Regions from separate parts of the Intestinibacillus sp. Marseille-P6563 genome, predicted to be linked through region 2. Evidence: riboswitches for the same ligand, from Rfam matches in the RefSeq annotation. Region 2 holds a riboswitch; the other holds the start of a gene.

Region 1 (11,470 bases), 680 kb from region 2:
CGTTTCGGGCACCAGATCGGCAGTGATGCCGCAGCGCTTGAGTTCTGCCGCTGTCCCGGCGCCGATGGCTGCAAACTTGCAGCCATACAGCGCGCGCAGGTCGCGTCCCATGCGCTCGAGCGCATGCAACATGGCGGGAACACCGGCTGGGCTGGTCAGTGCGACCCAGTCCCAATGTTCGCTCAGCGCCTGCTCGAGTGTGGTTATATCTTCGCGCTCTACGGTTTCAATGCACGGTGCTTCGATGACGTTTGCGCCCAGCCGCCACAGCTTATCCGACAGGGTACCTGCCCGCTCGCGCGACCGGGTCACCACAACCGTTTTGCCGTGCAGCGGCAACGGTGTAAACCAATCCAGTTTTTCGGACAGCGTGCATACCTGCCCAACCACGATAAGCGCCGGGCTGTGCAATCCGGCGGCAGCAACTTTCTGCGGCAGATGTTCTACGTCGCTGATCACCTTTCGCTGGTTGCCGCGTGTCCCATTTTCGATTACAGCCGCCGCGGTGTCGGGCGACAGACCAGCGGCCAACAGGCCATCCATGACCTGCTGGAGCGCGGTCAATCCCATCAGAAAAACGAGCGTTCCTTTGAGCCGTACCAAGCTTTCAAAATCGATGTCGAGTTGCTTGCCCGCTCGCGCGTGCGCGGTAACGATATGCACCGACGAACAGTAATCCCGGTGCGTCACCGGGATGCCCGCATAGGCGGGCGCAGCCAGTGCGCTGGTGACACCGGGCACGACCTCGAACGGCACGCCATGCTCGAGCAAATACTCGCATTCCTCGCCGCCCCGGCCAAACAGATAGCAATCACCGCCCTTGAGCCGGACAGTATTTTTCCCCTCACTCGCCAGACGCACCAAAATAGCGTTGATCTCAGGCTGCGGCACCGGATGATGGTTGTTCTCCTTGCCCACATTGACCCGCTCCGCCGTGCGCGGGATGAGATTTAAAATATCTTCGCTGACCAGACGGTCGTACACGACTGCATCGGCCTGCGCGATTGCCTGCGCTCCTTTGAGGGTGAGCAGGTCGCGCCCTCCCGGCCCCGCGCCAACCAAGGTCACTTTTCCAATCGTCATGGATGCTCGGCCTCCTTTTGCAGCTTTTGCGCAAGTCTTGCGCCCAAGGCTTCGGCCTGGTCGCGCGGCGCAGTATCCACGCCGTATACAACGGTTTGTTCGTCTGCGGTTGCATACATCGCACGCAATGTGACGGTATCGTCCATCACGCACGCATAGGCAGCCACGGGCGCAAAGCAACCGCCGCCGAGCGTACGGACATAGGCACGCTCGGTCAGCGCACATACCCGTGCATCCGAGTCATCCAGTCGTGCGACCGCTTCCGGGCATTGTCCTTCCCGTCCCTGCACGGCCAAAATCGCCTGTCCGGCGGCGGGAATCAGCTCTTCGGGCGAAAAATACCGCGAAATACGGTCTTGCAGTCCCAGACGGTGCAGACCAGCCGCGGCCAGCACCAGTGCACCATATTCGCCGCTGTCCAGCTTGCGCAGACGGGTCTGCACATTGCCGCGCACCGGCTTGACCTCCATGTCCGGGAACAGGCGTTTCAGCTGTACCCGTCGTCGCGCACTCGCGCAGCCGATGGGTTTCGTGCGGTCGAGTTCGCTTGCTCCCTGCGGCAAAACGAGCACATCCCGTGCGTCCTCCCGCACGGTATAAGCCACAAGCGGCAGCCCTTCGGGCTGTTCCATCGGTACATCCTTCAAACTGTGAACGGTCAAATCGACCTCTCCTGCAGCGAGCGCACGGTCCAGTTCCTTCACGAACAGGCCCTTGCCACCCACCTGATCGAGTGTTTTATCTAAAATCATATCGCCGGTGGTCTTCATGGTGACGAGTGTGCAAGGCATGTCCAGTTGGGCAATGACCTGCTCGGCCTGTACCACAGCCAACTTGCTGTCCCGACTTCCGATTCGTATGTTCATTGTTATTCCTCCATCAGCGCACGGATGCGCTTTGCCATGGCAGACACAGCATGATGATCGCTGCCGCCCGACACCAGACCCGCAATCAGCCCTTTCCCCTCGCAGATGGCAGGGAAAAAGAAGGTGCTTTCATCCGCACAGTCAGCCACACTGACCGGGATCCCCCGCGCCTGACAGGCCACAAAAACCCGATGATTGACCATCCGGTCGTCTGTGGCGGCAATCACCAGAGAGGCGCCATCGACGTCCCCTTCTAAGAAGGCACGCTGTTCAATCGGCAGGTCAATATCCACCCGCTTTTCGGTTGCAATCACCTGTATGATCACACCAAACCGCTGCAAAATACCAATGCGCCGCGCAGCGATCTTTCCGGCTCCGACAACCAACACGGTTCGCCCTTCCAAAGGTACAAACAATGGGAACATGGGGTAGGATGTTGTCCGTTTCAAAGAAAGCCGCGCAAGCAGTTCGTCTTGCATCTGCTCCAGGCTTTTGCCTTCCTCCTCGCTGGGACGCGCAATCATCAAAACGGTCGTACCCGTTTCCTGCGCGGCAGCCAGCTTTTCGGCAAATCCACCCGATTTTCCGGTATCTTTGGTGACCAGAATAGACGCACCGGTCTGCCGCAGCAAGGCCATGTTCAGTTCCTTGGAAAACGGCCCCTGCATAGCGATGATGTGGGAGCCCGGGAAACCGAGCGCTTCGCATTTTTGCAGCACATCCGGTGTCGGCAACACCCGCGGATACAGCCGTTCCTTGAAATCCGGCACCGCAGTATAGGCATCCAATTCCTTGCTGCCCGTCGTGAGCAATACTTTTCCAGGATGCGCCGCCAGCCATTCCACCGCATATGCCGTATCCGGCACAGTCACAACGTCCTGCGCTTCGGTGCGTGGCCGCAGTAGCCGCTGGTATTCTGCGCCCGCCTGCGCGCAGGCTGCACGAATATTCTCGGTCACGGCATGGGCGTAAGGATGGGTCGCATCCACGACCAAAGCGTCCGGCCCCATATAGTCCGCCATTTGATCAATGTCCAGCCGTCCCTGATGGACGGTGATACCAGGCATCGGTTCCATAACTGCTTCGCCATACTCGGTGGCGACAAAGACATCCGCCGTCGCGCTATGCCGGGACAAAAAACGGCAGATTTCATGTCCTTCACTTGTCCCGGAAAAAATCAGCAGTCTCATACGCCCTTATACCCGCGCGGTGTGACCATACGGCCACCGATGTTTTTCGTGCGGCTGTTGCCAATGAATACTGTGGTGAGCATATCAACCTGGGTATCCCGCAGTTCGCCCAGTGTCAGCAGGCGGAAATCTTCGCCCTCCCGACCGATGTTGCGCACCAGACCGCAAACAATTTCGGGCGGCTGGGTTTCCAAAATCAGATCGCACACTTTTTTCAAGTGGTCGGTGCGTTTTTTGCTCGCAGGATTGTAAAGTGCGATGCACAAATCGGCTGCTGCCGCATGCCGTACCCGCTTTTCGATGACCTCCCAAGGGGTCAGCAAGTCGGAAAGCGAAATGGCGGCAAAATCGCAGGTCAGCGGCGAACCAAGCACCGCCCCGCCCGAACAAGCAGCCGTAATGCCCGGAATGACTTCAATTTCAATCTCCGGGAAATCCTCACACAGTTCGAACATCAGTCCGGCCATGCCATACATTCCCGCATCGCCCGAGGAAACCACGGCCACAGTCTTGCCGCTGAGCGCCGCGTCCCGCGCTGCCATGCAGCGGTCCACTTCCCGCATCATGCCGGTCTGGATACGCTCCTTCCCGACCAGTAAATTTTCAATCAAGTCCAAATACAGACCATATCCGGCCACACAGTCGCACGCTTCAAGTGCACGCACCGCGCGCAGGGTCATCTGCTCTTCCCCGCCTGGGCCAATTCCAATGACATACAGCTTCATCTGCCGCTTCCTTTCTTTATATGCTGGAGGCAGCCGACCAGCCGCTCCTCACTGACAATATCCTTCATTCCGCCCAGCAGCATGTCGATCGTTTTGCCGACCGCCATCTGGATGAGCCCATCCAAATCGCCGCTGCGCGCGAGTTCCTCATATTGATGGTCAAAATGCACCCGCTCGACGGCCGCGTCCTTGAGCAGCGCCATCACCGGGAGCGCCTGCCGGTAATCATACCAAGCTTTGAACTCGGCATATTCCTTGTCCAGAATATCGACCGCCAGCGCGCGCTCGGCGGCATTTTCGTCGCCCAGCTGCCCGAGGTCGTCCAGATTCCAAATCATCACCCGGCCATCGTCTGCCGCAGCACGCTCAATGTCGCGCGGCATGGCCAAATCGACGAACAATCGCGGTGGGTTTTGCAGACTGGCGATTTGTTCGGCGGTCAAGGTAAAATGCGGGCTGGTGGTCGCACTGAACACCAAATCCGCGCCTTCGATGCACGCCAAACGGTCGTCATACGCATGGGTATCGCACCCGGCGGGGACGATGGTTTCCCCGTGTCGGTACGAGCGCAGGGTAATGGTGACCGCGCAACCGGCCTGCCGCAAAAGCGACGCGGCCAAACGCCCCATCTCACCGTTGCCAATCACGACCGCTCGCTTGCCGTCCAAACTACCACAAAAGGCCGCTGCTCGCTCGACACCCCGCGACGCCGCCGAAACCGGCACGCCGGTCAGTCGTGTTTCGGTCTTGACCCGTTTTCCAGCTGCCACCGCCCGGCGCAGCAATGTGCCCAGCACGCTGTCCGCCGTGCCTGCTTCATAGGCCAGGTCGAGCGCGGTGCGCACCTGGGTGACGATCTGGTCGTCCCCGAAAATCTGCGATTGCAGCCCGGCGGCAACCTTCATGATGTGCCGTGCCGCCTCCGGACCCTTGCGCGTTACGGCGAGCGGACGGTAAGTCTCCGTCTGAAAACCCGCCGCCCGCGCCAGCAATGCCAACGCATCGATCTCCTGCGCAGCATGCAGGTATAATTCGGTACGGTTGCAGGTAGCCAGCAGCGCGCAGGCCAGGACATGTTCGCCGTCTTTCAGTTTGGGCAGCAGCCCGAGCACCTGATTTTTGGTAAACGACAACGGTTCCCGCTGCGCGATGTCCGCGCCTTGAAAATCGATGCCGATCATTTGTATGTTCAAAACTCTATCCCCCAATTTTCGGCGGCCAGCGCCACGGTTACGCCGTTTTGTGCGGTCTTCGCACACAAAAGTGCGCCGCCACCTGCGCTTTGCACGGCCGCACGTTCGCAGACATTGTCCACCCCCACGGTCTGTTGCACAAACGCAGACGCCGTAAACGAACCGTCGACCTTTTGAAGCACTTCGGCTGGATAGGTTGCAAGCGACAGATTATGCGCCTTGCAAAATTCGAGCAGCCCGGCTTCGTTCTTCTTCAGGTCAATGGACGCCACGGCACACAGCGCCGCCGGATGTACTTTCGCCTTGTCCAGCGCCTGCTGCACGGCGGCTTCGATCGCGTCCGCTGGTGTGCCGCGCCGGCAGCCGATGCCGACATGCACGATGCGGGGCACCAGATGCAGCGTATGTGCAAATGGGTGTTCTTCTCCGCTGAAATCGACCGTAAAGCCGCTCTCGCAGCGGTCGCGGTTGAGCGCAATGTATCGCGGCACAGAACCGCGCACGGCAAAAGCAGTCTTGCAGCCGACCGTGTCGCCTCGCAGCAGCGCCGCCGAAACATACTGAATGTTCTTTGGGTCGAGCACCGCGCAGCCGTGCTCCCTCGCCCAAGTATCGACCGCGAAGATGCCGCGGCCATCGGTCGCCGTTGTGACGACCGCCTGCGCGCCCAGTCCGTCCGCCAGCCGCTCGGCCAAGGCGTTGGCGCCGCCTAAGTGGCCGGACACCAGCGAAATTACAAACCGCGCATTTTCATCCACGACCAATACCGCCGGGTCATAGGCCTTGCCCTGCAAATACGGCGCAATCGAGCGCACGGCGATGCCGGTTGCCCCCACGAAAATCAGCAGGCTGCAATCAACCATGGCTTGTTGCACCATACGGGAAAGTTTGGTGCCTTTGAGCGACACATCTACCCCGCGGGCATAGCACTCGATTTTGTCATCCGGCAACAGCACCGCGATGCGCTGCCCGACAGCAGCGCCCCGGTCGGTAAACGACACCACCTTGCCCCAGATCATCGGGACGCCTCGCGGAATTCGGTCGTAAAGGTCGGATCATACAGCTTGGAACGCTCATACACGTCGCCCAGGAAGCCGCCGACCGTGATGAGAGCCGTTTTGGTGATGCCCTCTGCGCGGGCAGCCTGCGCGAGTCCGCCAACCGTCGTGCGCACGACCTTTTCCTCCGGCCAGGTGGCTTTATAGACAATTGCTGCCGGGGTATCGGCGGTATAGCCGCCTTCAATCAGCCGTTCCGAAAGCTTTTCCAACTGTCCGGCGGACAGGAAAATCACCATCGTCGCGCCGTGAGCGGCCAACAGTTCGATCTTTTCCTTGGGCGGCACGGGGGTGCGCCCTTCCATACGGGTCAAAATGACCGTCTGGGAAACGTCCGGCAGCGTATATTCGGCTTTGAGCGCTGCCGCGGCGCCACAGAAGGAAGAAACTCCGGGCACGACTTCGTAGTCCAGCCCTTCGCGGTCAAGCACGTCCATCTGCTCGCGGTGCGCGCCATAGACGCAGGGGTCACCCGTATGCAGCCGCACGATCAGCTTTCCCGCGCGGGCTGCCGGAATCATGACGTCCATGACCTCTTCCAGCGTCATGGTCGCACTGTTGTAGACCGTGCAGCCCTCTTTTTTGTATTCCAGCAGGGCCGGATTGACCAGCGAACCGGCATAAACGATCACATCCGCCTGTTCCAGCAGCTTGGCGCCGCGTACCGTGATGAGATCGGGTGCGCCTGAACCGGCGCCCACAAAATAAATCATGCCTGCCCCTCCTTGACGATGATGATGGAAAAATATCCGGTCGGGTCGGTCAGCTCGTCCAAGTCGCGTACGACCCGCTCGCCTTCCATGGTGGCGCGCTCGACCAGCGCGGCCTGTTGCAGCTTGCCGTCTGCGCGCAGTTTTTCGCGCACATCCAAAATCGACCGGCCGGCCTTCATCAACACTTTAGTACCCGGCAGGGCCAGTCCTTCATCGGTGCTTTGGTGGGAAGCGGGCACGATATGCAGCATTTCGCTGCCCTCGACCAAGGCTGTGCCCACCGCAGCGGCCGCCGCGCAGAACGACGGCACACCGGGTACCAGCCGCGCATCATATCCGCGCGCGAGCACCCGTTTGTGAACATACCAATAGGTCGAATAGATGGTCGGGTCGCCCAGCGTCAGAAAGGCTACCATCTTGCCTTCGTCCAGCAGACGGCAAATTTCGTCCGCCGCGTGGTCGTGGCTTTGCGCCATTTTGACCTTGTCGCGCGTCATGGGCATATCGAAGTAGACCACCGGTTTGTCCTGTACAAATTCGGCCGCAATGGCCATAGCGGTTTTGTCGTTGCCCTCCGACTGGGGCGCTGCGATCACATCGCAGGTCTCCAAAATGCGGACCGCCTTGCGCGTCATCAATTCCGGGTCGCCCGGCCCAACGCCGACACCGTATAAAATTCCCTGTTTCATGTGTACTCCTGTAATCTTTGACAGAATGCCGCCGCACCAGCCGATTGAGCCAGTACGCCGTATTGGTTGGTAAACATCAAATATTCGATTCGGGCACGCCCACGCAGCCGGACAGCCAGCCGCGTTTCGATCGCCTGCCCGATACGAGCCAGCACGGCTTCCCGCAGGCCAACTGCATCCAGCAGGTCAATGCAGGCATCTACCGTGACCGAATCCATCAGCGCCTCAAGCGTATCGACCGGCGCGCCGCACAAGGCCGCATGCGCGGTAAAGACCTCCTGCCGTCCGTCGGCCACCGACGAATGAGTATTCATCACACCGGCTGCCAGCTTGACCAGTTTTCCAGCGTGACCGACCAGCAGAATGTCGGGAAATCCCTTGAACACCGCATAGTCAAGCGCATTCCCGATGAAATTGGAGCACTTGACCGCCCGTTCCAAATCCAGTCCCAGATGGTCGCGCGCAAAATCGGCGCCGTAATTGCCGGGACACAAAAATGCAATGCGCTGACCGGTGGTGAACACGCTGTCGAGTTCCAAATGGGTGGTATCCATCAGCGCCTGTTCGCTCATCGGCTCTACAATGCCGCTGGTTCCAAGAATGGAGATGCCACCCTGCACGCCCAAATGGCTGTTGTAGGTCTGTTTGGCAATCTCTTCCCCATTTTCGGCAGAAATGACAATCCGCAGTCCACCGCGGTAGCCACAGCCCAGCGCCGCCTGCCGGACGGCTGCGGTAATCTGCTCCCGCGGTCCGGGATTGATGGCTGCTTCCCCCACCGGACAGGCCAGCCCTGGCCGGGTCACCCGGCCGACTCCTTTGCCGCCTTCAATCGCAATGCCGCTTTCCATCTGCGCCACCGCGGCAAAAATACGAATGCCGTTGGTCACATCCGGGTCATCGCCGCTGTCCTTGCGAATGGCACAGACAGCGCTCGCTCCCTCCCAATGCACTTGCTCCGGGGTCAGATGTAAATCGGTCCCGCTCGGGGTACGCAACAGTACCTTTGCCGGCGCTTCCCCTGTTAGCAGCAGCATCGCGGCGGCCTGTGCAGCAGCTGCGGCACACGAACCGGTCGTATAGCCCCGGCGCAATTGTTTGCCGTTCTTATAAGCCAACTCCATATCGTTTCGCTCCTATCCCAACAAAAAAGCAGAGCGAGGAGGGACCGCTCTGCTTTCCGTATCATTGATCTTTGTGGTCGTTGTCCCGGTCGTGTTTTTTGCGTTCCACCCAGCGGCCCAGGAAAAACGCGATGATCCCAACACCGATGCCGGTCTGCACGCAAAACAGCAGGCTTTCCAGCTCACCGGGAAGTTCTCCACCCAAAAATTGTTCCAAAACCGGTGTATACCAAGGCTCATAGGCCTGGCCGGTCACTTCTTCGACCATCACACTGCCTGCATCATCCGAACCACCAAAGGTCGCGCCCGGCAGAGCGATTACCGGAACGACGATGAGCAGCACCGCAATGATGAGCAGCACAATCACTTTTTTCTTATTCGATTTTGTCATCGCTTACTTGACCTCCTCCGCATAACCGACCGCACGCAGTTCGGGGCGTGCGTAGGATTCCAAAGCGATCATGATGACGACCGTTAAGATGCCCTCCAAAATGGCCAGCGGCACCTGCGTCGGTGCAAAAACACCGAGGAATTTGATTGCCGCCAGTCCAATGCCGCCTTCGGGCGACGGATGAGCGAGCGCCAGCTGCAAACTGGTCACACAATAGGTAAACAGGTCGCCGACAGCGGCAGCCAGGAAGATGCCCACCATACGGTTGATACGCAGCTTCTGGCACAGTTTATAAATGCCGAACGCGACCAGCGGGCCGGCAATCGCCATCGAGAAGGTATTCGCCCCCAGGCTGGTCAGTCCACCATGCGCGAGCAGGATGGCCTGGAACAGCAGGACGATAATACCCAGGATGGATACGGCCGCCGGGCCAAATAGAATAGCGCCCAGACCGGTACCGGTCATGTGTGAGCACGACGCGGTGACCGACGGGATCTTCAGCGAGGAGATGACAAAGATAAAGGCGCCCGACATCGCAAGGAGTGTAATCGCCCGATGATCCCGATGCAATGATTTTTGAATCGAGAAGAATCCGGCGATGAGGAACGGTAGGGAAATCGCCCCCCACAGAATACACATTTTCACTGGAAGGTATCCTTCCATGATGTGCATGGCACCCGCCGCTGGAATCAGGCCGGCAGTAAGCGCGGCCGCAGCAGCAAAACCGATCATTTTCTTTTTCATTGTTTCTGTCCTTTCCCAATAAAAAATGCCGTTTCTGGATGATTCCCACTCACCCAAAACCGGCACCTAGGCATGTTCCTGCTGGTTTTTCGGCCCTCCACCGTCAGAAACTGCCTTTGCACACCGGTCATCGCTCGTAACCGTATGCATTTCTACTCTTAAAGGCAGGTTTTCTGACTCAGGCTTCATCGTCCGGCGCGGCCTTCCCAGAGAAACCCAGTGACACACAATGCGCCAAACTCTTCCATTACAGCGGCGGGACCGTAGGAGATTTGCACTCCTTTCCCTTTTCACCTGCGGCATGTGCGCAAGTACCTTCAAGATCCGGCAAGCATCGATTGCTTGCACCTGGAAGAAACATCTTTATTGTAATCGAAATGCGAAAACTTGTCAATATGCTACAAGGCATTTCGCATTCTTGTGCTAAAATTGATACAATCGTCCAAAATTCTGCTTACGAGTCCAAAAGCACATCCAGATCCTGTGGGATGCGCGGACAATCGGCCTGCGCAGGCACCAGCCCATGCGCCCGCAGCCGGGAAAAAACCTCCAGCATGGTTGGCTGCCGCAAATTGGCTCGTTCGATGATCTCTTGATTTTCAAACACCGCCAGCGGGCTGCCGTCAGCAATAATCTTTCCGTTGCAAAATACCACAATGCGGGAAGCCCAGCGGAAAGCAAAATCCATATCGTGCGTGGAAATGAGCAGCGTTTTTCCGGCCCGCGACAGGCTTTCAAGCACCTGTTCCAGCATCTCTGCCCCGGCAGGGTCGAGCGAGGCAGCCGGTTCGTCAAATAAAATCACTTCGGATTCCATGGCGATAATGTCGGCAATGCTCACCCGCTTTTTTTCGCCGCCGCTCATGTAATGTGGCGGCCGGTTACGGAAGGCCTCCAAATCCATGGTAGCAATCGCATGCTCTACCCGACGCTCGACCTCCTGCTTGGGCAGCCGCAAATTCATTGGCCCAAAGGAAATCTCGGCCAGCACCGTGGAAGCGATGATCTGGTCGTCTGCATTTTGAAACACCACGCCCACATGCTCCCGCAGCGCATTGCGCGAGCGCGCATCGATCGCTGTTCCGTGCAGACGGATTTCGCCCGCATGGGGCTCGAGCACCCCATTCAGGCACAAAAAGAAGGTCGATTTCCCGGCACCGTTGGTACCAAGCACCGCGATCTTCTCCCCGGCATACACATCCAAAGAAATATGCTCCAGAGCATGCTTGCCTTCTTCATAGGCGTATTCCAAGCCCTGGACGGATAAAATTGGTTGTTCCATGTTTTTCTCCTTTTACAGCAACCACCAAATCGCAAGCCCTATCATCCATACCAGACCAGCACACAGCCACTGCCGAGTTGTGACCGGCTTTTCCGGCTCCAAAAACCGCATCTCCCCCGTATAACACCGGGATACCATGGCATCGTAATAGGTATTTGCCTTGCGCATAGACAAAACGAGTAGATTGCCTGCGATTCCGCCAAACGAACGCAGAGATGTCCGCAAATCCCGATAACCCAGCCGGGATTCGGCAGCTGCCCGCATGCGCCCCTGTACATCCAGCAAAATGAAAATGAAGCGGTAGATGAGATACATCAGCTCGATCACCAGTTTCGGCGTATGGATTTTTCGCAACACTCCGACGATCTCACAGGCTGGCGTGGTCAAGGTCATAAAATACATCGCGCTGACC
Region 2 (11,470 bases):
CGCTGGCTGTCAAGCGCATCATCGATTCCAAGACTTTTGATAACGGCACCATCTGCGCATCCGAGCAGTCGGTCATCTGCGACGCCGATATGCGGCCGGCCATCCAGGCTGAGATGGAAAAACAGGGCGCTTACTTCCTCAATCCGGAAGAACGCGCCAAGCTGGGCAAATTCATCCTGCGCGCCAACGGCACCATGAACCCCGAGATCGTGGGCCGCAGCGTGCAGACCATCGCCAAACTGGCGGGTCTGGATGTGCCCGAAACCGCCCGCGTCCTGGTCGCCGACGAGGACGGCGTAGGCCGCGGCCACCCGTATTCCAACGAGAAACTCGGCCCCATCCTCGCTTTCTACACCGGCACCGATTACAAGGATGTCTGCGACATCTGCTGCACCATCCTGCGGTATGAAGGCAAGGGCCACACCTTCTCGATGCACACCAAGGACGACAGCATCGTCGATTATTTCGCAAAACGCATCCCGGCTTCTCGCTTTATGGTCAACACCCCGTCCGCCCTCGGCGGCATCGGCGGTTCGACCGGCCTGATGCCTTCGCTGACACTGGGCTGCGGCGCGGTCGGCGGCAGCGCGACCAGCGAAAATGTCAGTCCGATGAATCTGCTCGACCGCCGGTATGTGGCGTATGGTCTGCGGGAACTCGAGGACATCCGCCGCGAGATGCCTAATTGTTCGGACGGTATCTGCCAGACAACGCCCGAAGCGATGATGGACCCGAGTGTGGTCGACGCGATTGTCGCGCGCATCATCGAGCGGCTGCAAACCGTTCAATAACGCATGATCTTTTAAGGAGGAATATAAAATGGCAGCAATGCAGGCTTTAGGTATGATCGAGACCAAGGGTCTGGTCGCTTCGGTCGAAGCGGCTGACGCCATGGTTAAGGCGGCTAACGTCACCTTGATTGGCAAGGTGCATGTTGGCGGCGGCTTGGTCACCGTTATGGTACGCGGCGACGTCGGCGCGGTCAAGGCCGCGACCGATGCAGGTGCCGCAGCGGCCGAACGGGTCGGCGAACTGATTTCGGTTCACGTCATCCCGCGTCCGCACGAAGAAGTGGAATTTATCCTGCCCTCGCTCGGCTAAGTCCGGGCTTTACCGAAAGGAGCAACCAATATGGCATTAGTACAAGCACTGGGTATGATCGAAACCAAAGGTCTGGTCGCTTCGGTCGAAGCGGCTGACGCCATGGTCAAGGCAGCCAACGTCACCCTGATCGGCAAGGTCCATGTCGGCGGCGGTCTGGTCACCGTGATGGTTCGCGGCGACGTCGGCGCGGTCAAGGCCGCAACGGACGCAGGCGCGGCAGCTGCTGAGCGTGTAGGCGAACTGATTTCGGTCCATGTCATCCCGCGTCCGCACAACGAGGTCGAATTCATCCTCCCGACGCTGCAGGGGTAACCCACCCGGCCTAGCGACCTGAACAGGGGGTGAATTGTTTGAAGGTCATTACAGAAGCGGTTTTGCGCAACGAACTGCGCGGCGCCGAGCCGGAAACCTATTATATCCCCGAGGGAAAGATCCTCTCGCCGGCCGCCCGGGAATATTTGCAGCAGCGCAAAATCAAGATCTCCAAGGATCCGCCGCCCGCCGCACCTGCGGCTGAGGCGCCCCCAACGCCTGCGGCGGACCCAGCGGCACCTGTGGCGCCGCAGCCCAAATTCGTCGATTACGAGACCGGCGCCTTCTATCTGGAAAAGCCCGAGCATATGACCCATCTCTACGGCAATGTGCTCGTGCCCAAGAGCCATCCGCGCATCCTGTTCCGCGGCAAGCTGGACAGTTTGCAGGCGCAGATCGTGCTCATCCAGGCCGAACTCGCCGAGAGCAGCGGCAATGAAAAGATCATCGACGATCTGGGCGATATTCTGACCGTGCTGCGCGAAATGATGCGCTGCGATGTGCTGGATGAGGAATTCAAAAACGAAATCATCATCGGCCTGACACACGCCGAACTGCGCGAGCGGTCGCACGACCCCATGCGGTTCTTCCACATCAAGCAGATGCTGCTGCCCGACTACACCATGGGCAAGGCTTATGCGCTGCTCAACCAGCTGCGCACCCAGATTCGGGAAACCGAGGTGGCCGCCAATCAGGCATTCCGCGACGGCAAAAAATGCACCCGCGCGGACATCATCGAAGAACTCAACCGCCTGTCCAGCGCCGTGCACATCATGATGTGCATGTATCTGGCAGGCCTGTACGGCAAGAAGTAAGGGGGATGTTATGGAACAGATCATTCAGGCTGTGCTCAGCGCCATCTCCCGCGCTGGCTTGGTGGAAGTCGAAGTTTCGGCCCGCCATGTCCATCTCACGCGCGAACATCTGGAAGTCCTGTTCGGCAAAGGCGCCGAACTGACCCCCAAGCGTCCGCTCTCCCAGCCCGGACAGTTCCTGTCCGAGGAACGGGTGACCCTCATCGGCCCTAAGGGCCGCAAGGAGCGCACCGCGATCTTAGGCCCCATCCGTCCGGCCACCCAGGTCGAGCTGTCCAAAAGCGACTGCGTAGAACTGGGCGTCAAAGCGCCGGTGCGCGAATCGGGCGACGTGGCCGGGTCGGGCTCTATTACGATCGAAGGTCCGTGCGGCTCGCTGACCATCGACGAAGGCGTCATCATCGCGCATAACCACGTCCATCTTACGCCCGAAGTGGCGCAGATCATGGGCGTGACCGACAAACAGCGCGTCGCGGTCGAGGTGTTCAGCGACCGGCCGGTCACCTTCCGGGATGTCATCATCCGCGTGAGTGAAAAATTCAGCTGCCGCATGCACATCGATTTCGATGAGGCCAACGCGGCACTGGTCAGCGGTTTTACGCTGGGTAAGATTATCAAGTAACAGCAATTTCAGCAAAGGGTGAGACTATGATGGATCTCGAGCGTGTAAACGCCTATATGCAGCGTGTCAAGGATTCGGAAACCCAAACCTTCCGTCCGGTGGGGAGCAAGCTCAAAGTGGGCCTGGATCTGGGCACGGCCTACATCGTGCTGGTCGTGCTCGATGAGGAGGACAACCCGATCGCCTGTGAAAAGCAGGCGGCGAGCGTGCTGCGCGACGGTGTGGTCGTCGATTATTCGGGTGCGCTGCGCATTGTGCGCGAACTCAAGGCCAAACTGGAAGAACGGTTGGGCGGCGAAGAACTCATCAACTGCGCCATCGCCATGCCGGCCGGTACCGAATCGAGTGTGCGTACCCACCAGTATGTGGCCGAAGGCGCGGGATTTGAAGTCACCAACGTCCTCGACGAACCGACGGCGGCCAATTCCATCTATCAGATCGACGACGGCGTGGTGGTCGACATTGGCGGCGGCACGACTGGTCTGGCCATCTTAAAGGACGGCAAGGTCATCCAAATCGAGGATGAGCCCACGGGCGGCACCCATGTAACGTTGGTGTTGGCCGGTAACTACCACATCCCCTTTGACGAGGCCGAACAGATCAAGCAGGATTATACCCGCCATCGGGAAATTTTGCCGGTGGTCAAGGCCGTACTCGAAAAAATGGCCTCCATCGTCAATCGGTATGTGGACAAAAGCCAAGTCGATACCCTTTACCTGTGCGGCGGCACCTGTTGCCTGACCGGCATCGAGACCATCTTTGAAAAGGAGACCGGCATCCGGACCATCAAACCGGCCGATCCCTTCCTGGTCACCCCGGCTGGAATTGCGATGAACTGTAAGGTTTGATCCCCGAAAACCATGGGAAAGGAGGGGAACCTATGAATTTCGATGCGTTGGTGGATGAGATCGTTGCGCGGGTATCTGCCAAGATCGCGCAGCAGGAGTCCTGTGGTTCCGACGTCGGCAAGCCCAAGCTGCTCATCCTGACCGAAGAACACGGCAGCATCTGCCACGACATGCTGGAAAGCGAACGGCTTTTGAGCTATTACCAGACCGAATGCGCCTTGCTCAAAGACTACGACTGCGACATGGCATCCTATGAAGCGGTCATCCTCTTTGGCCTGACCAATGAAGCGCTGGCCCGGCTGGCGGGCGGCGTATGCGATACGCCTTTCACCCGTCTGGCGCAAAAAGCCATCCTGACCGGCAAAAAAATCTTTGTCCTCAAGGAAATGGTCGAACTGTACCGGTACGCCGAAACGGCGCCGCCCGCGTATTATGCGGTCCTGGAAAAGCAGCTTGCACTGCTTCAGCAGGCGGGCGTGGCGATCTGCCCGCTGGCCGAGCTGGAGGACGCGATTCTGTGCGATGAGGCCGCGGCCTGCGAACCGGCGGCCAGTCCGGCCCCCTGTGCCGCAGCGCCCTGCGCGGCGCCCGGTCGGGAAGTGAAGATTGAAAAGCGCGTCATCACCGAACGCGATCTCAGCGCGGTCTATGACAAGGATGTTTCGGTCATCCACATCGGCAAACGCGCCATTTTGACCGATCTGGCCAAGGAATACGCGCAGGCAAGAAAGGTTTCGCTCGTGCGGGACGAATGAACAGGTGGAATTGACATGAAAGTTGCAAAGGTGATCGGCAATATCTGGTCGACCCGAAAAGACGAAAAGCTCAGAAGCTATAAGCTGCTGATCGTGCAGCCCATCAACATTTTGGACGGTTCGTGTGACCGTACCCCCATCGTGGCCGCCGATACTATCGGCGCCGGAGTGGGCGAAACCGTGTTGATTGTTGCCGGCAGCTCGGCGCGCAGCGCGGCTGGGGATATGAGCGTGCCGGTCGATGCCACGGTCGTCGGGATTGTGGACGACCAGGAATTGCATCCCGATGCGCTGCAATAAGGTGGTGAACGATGGATGAATTTGCTGGAGGCGGTGAAAGACGCCGGAATCGTCGGTGCAGGCGGTGCGGGCTTTCCCACGCATGTAAAACTCAAGGCCAAGGCCGAATGGTTTATCGTCAATGCGGCCGAATGTGAGCCTTTGATCGAAACCGACAAATACTTATGCCGCACCTATGCAGACCGCATCGTGGCGGCAGCGGCGGCCGTAGCGGCCCATCTGGAAGCGTCCCATATTGTCATTGCGCTCAAGCGCAAATACCGGGACGAGATCGCAGCCCTGCGCGCGGCCATCACCCAGGCGGGTGTGCCCATCGAGCTGTGCGAGATGGATACCTTCTACCCCGCGGGCGATGAACAGACCATGGTGCAGCTGGTCACCGGCAAAACCGTACCCGAACGCGGGCTGCCGCTCGACGTGGGCGCCGTGGTCGACAATGTCGGCACCCTGCTGGGCATTTACGACGCCTTGATCGAGGGCACGGCGGTCAGTTCCAAATATCTCTCGGTGGTGGGCGAAGTGGCCGAACCCATCATGCTGCATGTGCCCATTGGCACGGCGGTGACCGATTGCATTGCGGCCGCCCATCCCCGCATTTCCGATTATGCCATCATCCTGGGCGGGCCGATGATGGGCAAGGTGGTATCCGACCCGCAGGCCATTGCCCAGGCCGTGGTCACCAAGACCACGGGCAATATCCTGGTGCTGCCGCGTGAGCATTACCTCATCGAGCGGTCGGCCCGCCCGCTCGAGCGCATCCGCGCCCAGGCCCGGGCGGCCTGCATCCAGTGCCGGATGTGTACCGACCTGTGCCCGCGCTATCTGATCGGGCATCAAATCCGCCCGCATCTGGTCATGCGCAACCTGTACCGGGAGAAAAGCCTGGAATCGGAAGCCGAATTCCTGCATGCCTTCGGCGACGCGGCCAACTGCTGCTCGTGCGGCGTGTGCGAGATGTTCGCCTGCCCGATGGGGCTTTCCCCGCGCAAGGTCAACGAGTACATGAAGGGCGCACTGCGGGAACGGGGTATCCAAGTACCGCGCAATATGGCACCTGAAGCGCTGCGTGAACTGGCGCTGCGGCGCATCCCGACCGAGCGGCTGATCGCCCGGCTGGGGCTGGCTGCATACAGCGGCCTGCACGCCCACACCTGCCAGGAACTTGAGCCCGATACGATTTTTGTCCCCTTCTCCCAGCACATCGGCAAACCGGCCGAACCCATCTGTCAGGTGGGTGACCGGGTGGAAAAGGGACAAAAAATCGCGCAAGCGGCGGAAAATGGGCTTTCCGCCAACATCCACGCTGGCATTTCCGGCGTGATTACCGAAATCACAGCGGCTGGAGCACGAATCTCCCGCCAAAAGGAGGGTTAAACGGTGGCAACTGCAATTGGCATGATTGAACTGAGCAGCATTGCCCGCGGCATCGAAACCTGTGATTACATGGTCAAAGCGGCACAGGTCGCGCTGCTGCGCTCCTCCACTGTTTGCCCGGGCAAGTATATGATCATCATCGGCGGGGAGACCGGCGACGTGCGCGCGGCCATGGAGGAAGGCCGCAAACGCGGCGGCGAACTGGTCGTCGATACGCTGATGCTTCCCAATGTACATGAGCAGCTCATCCCGGCCATCAGCATGACCAACCAGGTCGAGACCCGCGGCGCGGTGGGCGTGTTGGAGTTTTATTCCATCGCCTCGGCGATCGTGGCGGCCGATGTGGCGGCAAAGGCTGCGAATATCACACTGATCGAAGTCCGTACCGGCTACGCCATCGGCGGCAAGGGGTTTGTCACCCTGACCGGCGATGTCGGCGCCGTCCGGGCGGCCGTGGAAGCGGCACGAAAGGATGCGGAACTGCTGGTCGAAACCACAGTCATCCCGCGTCCGGATCGCAAGCTATTCGACACGCTGCTGTAAAAGGGGCGAGATAACAGAAAAAAGGAGGGTCACACATGAGTGTATTCACCGAAAGCGTACAGGCTTGGGTCAGCAACATTTCGATCAACTCGGTCATTATGATGATCATGATGATCTTTATGGTCGTCGGTGCGATCGACAAGATCCTGGGCAATAAATATGGTTACGGCGAACAATTTGAAGAAGGCTTCAACGCCATTGGCCCGCTGGCGCTGTCCATGGCCGGTGTTGTTGCAGCGGCTCCCGTTCTGGCGGAGATTTTAGGGCCGATCCTGAAGCCCATCTATACTGCCATTGGCGCGGATGCGTCCATGTTTGCTACCACCCTGCTCGCCTGTGATATGGGCGGCTATCCGCTGGCTATGGAACTGGCCAGCAATGAGGCAATCGGTAACTTTGCCGGCCTCATCCTGGGCACCATGATGGGCCCGACGATCGTATTTACCATCCCGGTTGCACTGGGCATCATCAAGAAAGAGGACCGCTCGTATCTGGGCGCCGGCGTTCTGGCTGGTATGATCACCATCCCGCTCGGCTGTATCGCTGGCGGCCTGGTCATGAATATGACGCCCTATAAGCTGTCTATTGGCACGATTCTCATCAACCTGGTTCCGGTTATCATCATCGCAGCCCTGATCGTCATCGGCCTGTGGTTTGCCCCGTCGGCTATGATCCGCGGCTTTAACGTATTCGGCACCGGCGTTACCATCGTCATCACGATCTTTACCGCCATCGCCGTCTTCCAGCAGATCACGGGTATCATGTTCCCGTTGTTCGACGTGATGTCCACGGTCGATCCGGAAACCGGCCTGACGCCGCTCAATTCCGGTCTGCTCACCTGCGGCCAGATTGGTATCGTCCTGATCGGTGCGTTCCCCATGGTCAAGTGGATCACCAAAACCTTCGGCGGTGCACTCAACAAGATCGGTGCTGCATTCGGCATGAACGATAAGGGTTCGGCTGGTCTGGTCGCCAACCTGGCCAACAACATCGCGATGTTCAACATCATGGATCAGATGAACCCCAAGGGCAAGCTGCTGAACGTTGCATTTGCTGTATCGGCTGCTTTCGTATTCGGCGACCATCTGGGCTTTACCGCTGGCAACAACCAGGATATGATCTTCCCGGTTATCGTTGGCAAGCTGGTTGCTGGTATCACGGCACTGATCGTGGCCAATGCACTCGCTCCCAAGCTGCTCAGCAAGATCGAAAGCGCAAACAAGTAAGAAGAAAGGGATTGTGTGCTTATGAATGTAAGTGAAGCTTTGATCCGTGAGATCGTAGAAAAAGTGATCCGCGAAACCATGGCACAGCCGTCGTGTGGTTTTGAAAAGCATATCGATCCCAGCGGCATCATCGGCATCCGGACTTCCACGGTCAAGTGTGAACCGTTCGAACAGGATGGCGTCCGCTTAAAGGATCTGGTCACCTTAGAAGAAGCACCCCGCATGGGTGCCGGGATCATGGAACTGGATCACACCAGTTTTGAATGGACTCTGACGTATGACGAATACGATATGGTCATCGAAGGCGAATTGGAGATCGAGATCGACGGACGGGTCATCAAAGGCGGCCCGGGCGATATCATTTACATCCCCCAAGGTAGCCACATCCATTTCCAGACCCCCAGTTTTGCCCGATATGCTTATTTCGTCTATCCCGCCAACTGGCAGGAACTCGGATAAACCGGCAAAGCGGGCTGGGTGCGAGCCGGGGTTCATCCCCCGGCTCGGCGCCCCGGCCTGTGCTTGACAGGGTGCCCTTGGAATGCTATACTGACCATAAATCCAATCGGTATCCAGGTGTTTCCCCGGCTGCGGGAAACTCAAAAGGGAAGCTGGGTGTGAATCCCACACAATGCCGTTGCTGTATTGGCCGAGCAGGCCGCCACAAAGTCACTGGATGGTTCCGGGAAGACGGCGGACTGCGCTTGGAGGCCTGAGTCAGAAGACCTGCCTGGATATAACGCACGTAAAAACCTTTCCGGTCCTGAAAGGGTGCACATCCACCGCCCGGCGGTTTGTTTGCTGTACCTGCTTTTTCGGTACAGCTTTTTTGTTTCTGTGCGCCTGATTTTTCTTTTACGCACAGAGTATGCCCGGATAGAGGAATATCCGGCCCACGCATCTCTGCATTCGAAGCTGGCGCCTGCCGATGCAGGCGGGACGCCAAGTGGATTGGCCGCGGCATGAGCGGGCGGGGTGTTCTGCCCCGCCCGTTTGCGGCAAGAGAGGACTCATCATGACAGATTTATGTACCACCCAGACCGCGGTGCGCCGCATGGCGGTCGATGCGTTTCTTAAGCAATATTACCGCCCGGAAAAATTCGCGCAAAGCTGCAATGGCTGTCCCTTCTACGGCAAGGTATGGTCCTGTCCGCCCGGTGTCCCCGATACGCCCGCTTTTTTCGCCGGATATACGGACATCTATCTATTGGGCGTACAAGTCACCTATACCGAGCTGGCACATCGCTGGCGCGATGTCCAGGCCGTACAGGATCAAACTTACGGCCTTGCCAAACGGGCGCTGCTCGAAACCCAGCTGGCGCTCGAAAAGCTGTTTCCCGGCGCGCGGTCGATTGCCGCCGGACGCTGCGAGCGCTGCGCCCATTGCATGCGTCCCAGCGGCTGCACCTGCATTTGGCCCGAGCGGATGCGGTATTCCTTTTCGGCTTTCCGCATCGACCTGAGCCGTCTGGCGGACGAGCAGCTTGGTTTTCCGCTCCAATGGAGCTCCGGCAAGCTGCCCGCCTATCATGTAGCATTGGGGGCGCTGCTGGTCCCCTGATCAATCAAGGCATGGATCGGTTTTTGACACCGACCCATGCCCTTTTTTCGAAAGGTCTCACCCATGGACCCATCCCGGCATAGCATGACGTTGAAGGAGGCGATGCAGTATGAAAAAAAGCACGTCGCTGGCCATTCTTGGCGGCGACATGCGGCAAGCGTTTTTGGCGCAGCTTTTGTGCGCAGACGGCCATACAGTCACGGTTTCGGCGCTGGAACGGCATCCATTTGATGCTGGAATCCGCCTGGGAGCGCCTGATTTTGGGGTAAAAGAGGCGCAGGCGATTATCCTGCCCATGCCGGCCGAACGCGAGGAAGGGCTGCTCAACGCGCCGCTTTCCAATACATCGTATCATATGCAAACCATTTTGGATGCCATTCCAGCGGGCAAACTGGTGCTGGCGGGTGCGGTCTCCCCGGCCCTGCGGGCACGGGCCGAACAAAACGACCTGCATCTGATCGACTATCTGGCCCGTGAGGAGCTGGCTATCCGCAATGCAGTCCCCACCTGCGAAGGGGCGTTGCAGCTTGCCATGGAAGAACTGCCCATCACCCTGCATGGGTCGCATGTGCTGGTCATCGGCAATGGGCGCATCGGCAGTATGCTGGCCCAGAAATTGCAGGCGCTGCATGCGCATGTGACCGTTTCTGCCCGTTCGGCCAAGGATTTTGCACGCATTGAAGCAGCCGGACATGGCTGCCTGCATACGGGCGCTCTGGCTGGGCATCTGTCCGGCTTTGACCTGGTGGTCAACACCGTGCCGGCACGGGTGCTCGGTATGGCCGAACTGGCGGAACTCCCACCCGATTGCCTGATTATCGATCTGGCATCCAAGCCGGGCGGTGTGGATTTCAACGCGGCCAGCCAAATCGGCCGGCACGCGATCTGGGCTTTGTCGCTACCCGGCAAGGTCGCGCCGGTTTCGGCTGCCTGTGCCATCCGGGATACGGTCTATACGATCTTACAGGAGGAGGGCCTATTATGAACCATCCCATCCGCGTCGGCTTTGCCATGACCGGTTCGTTTTGTACCTTTGCCAAGGCGCTCGATGTGCTGGAAGCCATGGTACAATCCGGGGAATATGTCATCACCCCCATTTTATCCGACCATGCGGCCTCGATGGATACCCGGTTTGGTACGGCCCAAGACCTGCAAAACCGGCTGACCGAACTGACCGGCAACCCCATTGTGCAAACCATCCAGCAGGCAGAGCCCATCGGTCCCAAAGGGCTGCTCGATGTGCTGGTCGTTGCGCCCTGCACGGGCAATACGCTGGCCAAACTGGCCCATTCGATCATTGATACCCCAGTCACCATGGCGGTCAAGAGCCATCTGCGCCGGGACCGTCCGGTCGTCCTCGCGGTTTCCACCAACGATGGCTTATCCGGTTCGGCGTTCAATCTGGGCACCCTACTCAACCGCCGACATTATTATTTTGTCCCCTTCGGACAGGATGCCCCCTATACCAAACCGCGCTCGCTGGTCGCAGATATGAGCCAAATCCCATCCACCATTGCATCCGCCCTGCGCGGGGAACAACAGCAGCCTTTGCTGCTCACCTCATAAAAAAATGGCCACCCTCCTTTCCGGAAGGTGGCCAACTGGTGTTTGGACTTTTACAAAATCGTGATATGTAGTTTCACTGTGTCATCGATCGCCTGAAACTCATGCAGCCATCGGGACAAAAGCTGTCCTTCGGTCGCTGCATTTTCAAAATGCAGGGAGGCATGAATCAAAAAGCGCATTCCTTCTTTGGATTCGACCTCCAGATGCCGCATTTCTCCTTGTGCCTGACGAAGCATTCCTTCCATCCGGTGCAGAACTTCATCGACCAGGATACAGTCGATCGACAGGAGCATTTTGGTATTGCTTGACTGGAAAAACCGTTTTTCCTGCCAGGGCCGGATGAGCGATAACGTGATCGTGATGGCCACCGTACCACCCAAGGTCAACGCATAAAACCCTGCACCGGCCGCCAGACCCAGACAGGCCACCGACCACAGGCTTGCG

What was found. A riboswitch is a leader RNA that binds a small molecule or an ion and turns the genes downstream of it on or off. The one in region 2 is predicted to bind cobalamin.
Region 1: it holds a riboswitch for cobalamin, as region 2 does, so the genes downstream of both, EFB11_RS01185 (energy-coupling factor ABC transporter permease) here and EFB11_RS04830 (DUF2284 domain-containing protein) in region 2, are expected to answer to the same signal.

Annotation. Positions count from the first base shown of each region.
Region 1 covers NZ_UWOD01000001.1:232,746-244,215, forward strand. Annotated here, with positions in the region: gene cobA (uroporphyrinogen-III C-methyltransferase) at 1-1,083, opposite strand, end outside; gene hemC (hydroxymethylbilane synthase) at 1,080-1,949, opposite strand; gene cobK (precorrin-6A reductase) at 1,952-3,139, opposite strand; gene cobJ (precorrin-3B C(17)-methyltransferase) at 3,136-3,864, opposite strand; gene hemA (glutamyl-tRNA reductase) at 3,861-5,057, opposite strand; gene EFB11_RS01160 (cobalt-precorrin 5A hydrolase) at 5,054-6,076, opposite strand; gene cobM (precorrin-4 C(11)-methyltransferase) at 6,073-6,828, opposite strand; gene cobI (precorrin-2 C(20)-methyltransferase) at 6,825-7,517, opposite strand; gene cbiD (cobalt-precorrin-5B (C(1))-methyltransferase CbiD) at 7,514-8,641, opposite strand; gene EFB11_RS01180 (energy-coupling factor ABC transporter substrate-binding protein) at 8,703-9,032, opposite strand; gene EFB11_RS01185 (energy-coupling factor ABC transporter permease) at 9,036-9,776, opposite strand; cobalamin riboswitch at 9,923-10,110, opposite strand; gene EFB11_RS01190 (energy-coupling factor ABC transporter ATP-binding protein) at 10,231-11,058, opposite strand; gene cbiQ (cobalt ECF transporter T component CbiQ) at 11,071-11,470, opposite strand, start outside.
Region 2 covers NZ_UWOD01000001.1:912,141-923,610, forward strand. Annotated here, with positions in the region: gene EFB11_RS04770 (acetaldehyde dehydrogenase (acetylating)) at 1-791, shown strand, start outside; gene EFB11_RS04775 (BMC domain-containing protein) at 820-1,101, shown strand; gene EFB11_RS04780 (BMC domain-containing protein) at 1,132-1,416, shown strand; gene EFB11_RS04785 (ATP-binding protein) at 1,446-2,231, shown strand; gene EFB11_RS04790 (PduL/EutD family phosphate acyltransferase) at 2,242-2,853, shown strand; gene eutJ (ethanolamine utilization protein EutJ) at 2,880-3,701, shown strand; gene EFB11_RS04800 (hypothetical protein) at 3,734-4,456, shown strand; gene EFB11_RS04805 (EutN/CcmL family microcompartment protein) at 4,472-4,756, shown strand; gene EFB11_RS04810 (4Fe-4S dicluster domain-containing protein) at 4,772-6,130, shown strand; gene EFB11_RS04815 (BMC domain-containing protein) at 6,134-6,673, shown strand; gene EFB11_RS04820 (ethanolamine utilization protein EutH) at 6,709-7,899, shown strand; gene EFB11_RS04825 (cupin domain-containing protein) at 7,921-8,358, shown strand; cobalamin riboswitch at 8,457-8,647, shown strand; gene EFB11_RS04830 (DUF2284 domain-containing protein) at 8,915-9,460, shown strand; gene dpsA (dipicolinate synthase subunit DpsA) at 9,570-10,445, shown strand; gene EFB11_RS04840 (dipicolinate synthase subunit B) at 10,442-11,026, shown strand; gene EFB11_RS04845 (MgtC/SapB family protein) at 11,077-11,470, opposite strand, start outside.